2 regions of the Paenibacillus lutimineralis genome follow, and region 2 is predicted to be linked to the other one. Evidence: riboswitches for the same ligand, from Rfam matches in the RefSeq annotation. Region 2 holds a riboswitch; the other holds the start of a gene.
What was found. A riboswitch is a leader RNA that binds a small molecule or an ion and turns the genes downstream of it on or off. The one in region 2 is predicted to bind FMN.
Positions count from the first base shown of each region.

Region 1 (2,403 bases), 1.0 Mb from region 2:
GATGCTGACCGGCATCCTTCATCCGAACTCAGGCGAAGTAGTTGTTGGCGGCTATAATCCTCACCAGGAGCGGCGGAAGGCGGTGCGGAACCTCGGTGTTGTATTTGGTCAGCGAAGTCAACTGTGGTGGGATCTTCCAGTCAAGGCCTCCTATGACATCTTGGCCAAAATGTACAATGTGACGGATAGCGATAAGCGAAGACGCTTGGACCAATTGGCAGAGCTTCTGGATTTGTATGAATTCTGGGCTACACCGGTTCGCAAGCTGTCGCTCGGACAACGAATGCGGGCCGATCTGGCCGCATCCATGCTGCATGATCCCGATGTGCTGTTCCTGGACGAACCGACGATTGGACTCGATGTAAATGCGAAGCGGAATATCCGGAAATTTCTTAAGCAGCTGAATGAGGATTTCGGGAAGACGATATTGCTTACTACGCACGATATGGATGATATTGAGCAGCTCTGCGGTCGTGTGATGGTCATCAATCACGGTGAACTCACCTTCGATGGCACCGCTCGCTCGCTTCGTGAGACGATCGGCCTGCCGACCGAGATTCGCGTCACATTCCGCGGCCAATTTCAGCTGCCGGATACCCTTAATCCCGCAATTCGAGTAACCGATCAGGAGGATGATGTCGTAACGATTGAGGCCAATCGCCAGGAATGGAGTACGGTTGATATCTTGCGTGAGCTAGAGACCTGGGGGGACATCGACGATTTTGAGATGAAGGAGCCGGACTTCGAGGAGATCATCCACAAGGTCTATTAGAGGTTGTTCAAACCGTCCGCTTTTGATCACGAAGTAAATAAGGAAGCTGCTCGGCATCGAATCTTGAATTCAGCCGGGCCTTCCGGTGCTCACGTACCAAAAACGTACGTTCCGCTCCTCAGTCCCTAGCTTCATCCAACCTTCTCGGTGCTGAGAACCGACCTCTTTGAACACGTACTATTAGAGCTTGATGAATGAGACCGATTTTGTGTTGCGCGGACCTGTTGCGCTGCATACAAATATTAAATAGCATGAAACAATGAAATTATTCTCATTGAAAATACATGAAACAAGTCATATACTAAGTATAATGTGATATTCATTACAGTTATATCCGCGGCAAAGATTGTAATATGAATTCAGCGGATATTGTAAAATCAAACAATTAAAAATTTGAATATGGATCTTCGGGGTAAGGTGAAATTCCTGACCGGCGGTGAATGGTTCGATCAGCACATAGCGATTGAATCACAGCCCGCGACTCGCTGTCTGTCCTGTAGGACGATAGCGACTGATCTGGTGCAAATCCAGAGCCGACGGTAAAGTCCGGATGGGAGAAGATCAATCTTAAGTTTGTGCGACAAGGCGATAAGCCTGTCTTTGCACATGCTTATTTGATCAGCCCCCGTAGATGTCGACTGTTGTCGATTCACGGGGGCTTTCTGCTGGCAAGACTCCGTATTCAAGGAGAGGGAGAGACAGCAAGATGGAAAACGTAAGTACAGGCTATAAGGTGCAGGAGCCCGCTTCAGTGCGTCCTGCTAAGGCAAAAAGCGGTTTTTGGCTAGTGGTATTGGGAGCGGCTCTATGGGGTGTCGATCCATTATTCCGGATCATTCTGCTCCGTGCACTGACTTCAGCGCAAATCGTTCTGCTGGAGCATGTCATTATCGCGTTGATCGCTATTCCAGTGTTATGGAAGAATCGCGGGGAATTGAAAGGCATGAGCATGAAGCATCTCGGCGCTTTGCTCTTCATTTCTTGGGGTGGCTCAGCCATAGCAACTATCCTGTTCACGATGGGGCTTGCTAACGGCAACGCCAACGCAGTATTGCTGCTGCAGAAGCTGCAGCCGTTGTTCGCCATCATTTTAGCGAGCTTGTTGCTCAAAGAGAAGCTACCGCGTCATTTCTCGATTCTGTTCCTGATCGCGCTGGCTGGAACTTATTTTCTAACCTTTGGATTTGCTATTCCGATCGGGCACTGGAATGAATTTGTGCAAGTGGGGAGTCTGTTATCTTTGGGGGCTGCAGCCCTATGGGGCGGTTCCACCGTGATGGGCAGATTGATGGTCGGACAGATGAAATACGAGACAGTGACCTCGCTACGGTTCGTTCTCGCTCTTCCGCTGTTGCTCGCGGTAACCTGGAATGAAGGTGCTGCGTGGAATCTTCCATCAGGCACATACGATCTATCTTTGGTAGGACTTAACCTGCTTGGTCAGGCGCTTCTGCCAGGACTGCTCAGCATCCTAGTCTACTATAAAGGTCTAACCACTACAAAGGCGTCTGTGGCTACACTGGCGGAGCTCAGCTTCCCGATGGTCGGCGTTCTGATCAACTGGATCGCTTTCCAGCAGATCGTAACCGTCCCTCAAGTGCTAGGCTTCCTGCTAATCTGGTTCGTATTGT
Region 1 is NZ_CP034346.1:1,382,406-1,384,808, forward strand. Features, by position in the region: gene EI981_RS05845 (ABC transporter ATP-binding protein) at 1-772, shown strand, start outside; FMN riboswitch at 1,172-1,338, shown strand; gene EI981_RS05850 (DMT family transporter) at 1,479-2,403, shown strand, end outside.
Region 1: another riboswitch for FMN. It lies ahead of EI981_RS05850 (DMT family transporter); the one in region 2 lies ahead of ribD (bifunctional diaminohydroxyphosphoribosylaminopyrimidine deaminase/5-amino-6-(5-phosphoribosylamino)uracil reductase RibD).

Region 2 (2,403 bases):
GTGGGATGATGGATACCATGAACCTTCCTCCTTCAACACTGGCGACCGTCAGACTGATTCCATCAATCGTAATCGAGCCTAGAGGAATAATGTATTTAAAAAGAGCTGGCTCTGAGGGTTCAATTTCAACGAAAACCGCATTTTGATCTTGACGCATGCTTGCAATCGTGCCGGTTCCGTCCACATGCCCTTGTACGATGTGTCCACCGAATCTTCCGCCAGCAGCCATAGCTCGCTCTAGATTCACCTTGCTGCCAGGCTTCAGATTCCTTAGATTCGTATGGCGATAAGTTTGCGGCATGACATCTACTGTAAAGCCGGAAGCTTTCAGGGAAGTGGCGGTCAGGCATACCCCATTTACAGAGATGCTGTCCCCCAGCTTCACATCATCCATAATACGACTGGCCAGAATGCCGAGGACCATCGCTTCTCCCTTATGGCTGATCGATTTCATCGTACCGATTTCTTCAACAATTCCAGTGAACATGATCTTGCCTCCTTGTTACCCTACGACTCTGATTATACGGAATACATCGGCTTTCCTTTGACACAAATATTATCACCAATGAGCTCTACTTCCATATCCTTTAGCACAATGCTATCCCGCATTCGTTCATAGCCGTCAAAGACAAAGCTCCCCGGCGACTCAAGGCCACCAATGAGTTTGGGAGCAATAAATACCATCAATTCATCAACCAAATGATGCTGCAGCATCGACCCGTTGATCCTTCCTCCACCCTCTACCAGAATCGAGGCAATCTCACGTTCGCCAAGAAGGCGCATTGCAAGCTCCAAATCAACCTCAGGACCGTCTCCGCATATCATGATTTCAATGCCTTGCTCGCGCAGCCCGTCTATTCTGTCTTGAGCCGCACGGCTTGTCGTCAATAGGATTGTTGGCGCCTTGCCATCCGTTAGCACTTGGCTGTTCTCGAAAATCTTTAAGGCTGAATCAACGATAATTCGAGTAGGAGATAATCCCGGAACTGATAACCTTGTTGTAAGCTGTGGATCATCGGCGATGACCGTTCCGACACCTACCAGAATCGCCTGATGCTGATGTCGTAAGGTATGCACCATTTCGCGGGCAGCATCATTGGAGATCCATTTGCTGTCCCCACTCTTCGAAGCGATCTTGCCGTCCAAAGTACTAGCTGTCTTGAGCGTGATATAAGGCAATCTCGTCGTAATATACTTGTTGAATTGTCTGTTGAGTTTAACAGCTCGCTCACGCAGCACACCGACCTCTACCTCAATACCACTCTCGCGTAGCATCTCGATTCCTCTGCCCGCTACACTTGGGTTAGGATCTTCACAGGCTACAACAACACGCTTCACCTTCTCCTGAATTAGTCGCTGCGAACATGGAGGCGTCATGCCGTAATGACTGCAAGGTTCCAATGAGACATAGACTGTACTATTCTCTGCCTCAGCGCCTGCCATATTTAGAGCATGCACCTCCGCATGAGCCGTCCCTCTTCTCAAATGTGTGCCTATACCAATAACAGCACCATTCTTAACGACGACCGCACCAACCACCGGATTAATTCCAGTCTGGCCCAGAGCACGCTCAGCCATATCCAGAGCAAGACCCATGTAAAACTCATCGTTTATCAACTGCATTTTCCCACCTCCCCGCTGTCTATCTGTTGTAAAATCCAAAAATAAAACCCCGACGGAATCTAATCCATCAGGGTTATTATGAGAGTGAGTACGCAAAAAAATCACATCGCTGAACATACAAAGCCATTATGGCTATGCTGTAACAGAAGCTATGTACATTATGCACATTAACTTTGTGAAAATTAGAACTTACTGACTTCAAGTATGCGACATTTATGAGTATGTCCAAGCGCATAATGTAGCCTAAAAGCTCTGCTGCGTCTTCCTTCTCCCATCCAGACTATACTGTCGGTCCCGGAATCTCACCGGCTCAGCCATATATCGCATGAATAGATCAAGTGATATACAGGTCACGGACTCGTACATGCATGTTATTAGACGTAAGAAGCCTAATTAAATAGCGCATGCCATCACCGTCGGTTGGGAATTACACCCGACCCCGAAGGAAAAATATTCGATTGTGCAAAACTGTTGTTGCATTTCGAATGTTAACACTATCATCCTAAAAAATCAAGGATCGAACAAACTCCCCGCTGATGTGGTATTCGTTGGGTGAATAAAATTTCGTGCTAAGCAGATGATAAACATTGACGTGCAGCGTCGATTTTACAATGAACATTAGAGGAGGCAGTTCCATGGCTAAGCCCGACGATCGTTCGGACAACGTACAAAAATTAAGCAAACATATAAGTAATACCATTCAAAATTTTCGTGAAGGCCAAGATTACCTAAGCGAGCATGCCGACGAAATCTCCGGCACCGAGAAGCAGCAAATCGAGG
Region 2 is NZ_CP034346.1:2,410,815-2,413,217, reverse strand. Features, by position in the region: gene ribE (riboflavin synthase) at 1-487, opposite strand, end outside; gene ribD (bifunctional diaminohydroxyphosphoribosylaminopyrimidine deaminase/5-amino-6-(5-phosphoribosylamino)uracil reductase RibD) at 520-1,623, opposite strand; FMN riboswitch at 1,883-2,074, opposite strand; gene tlp (small acid-soluble spore protein Tlp) at 2,259-2,403, shown strand, end outside.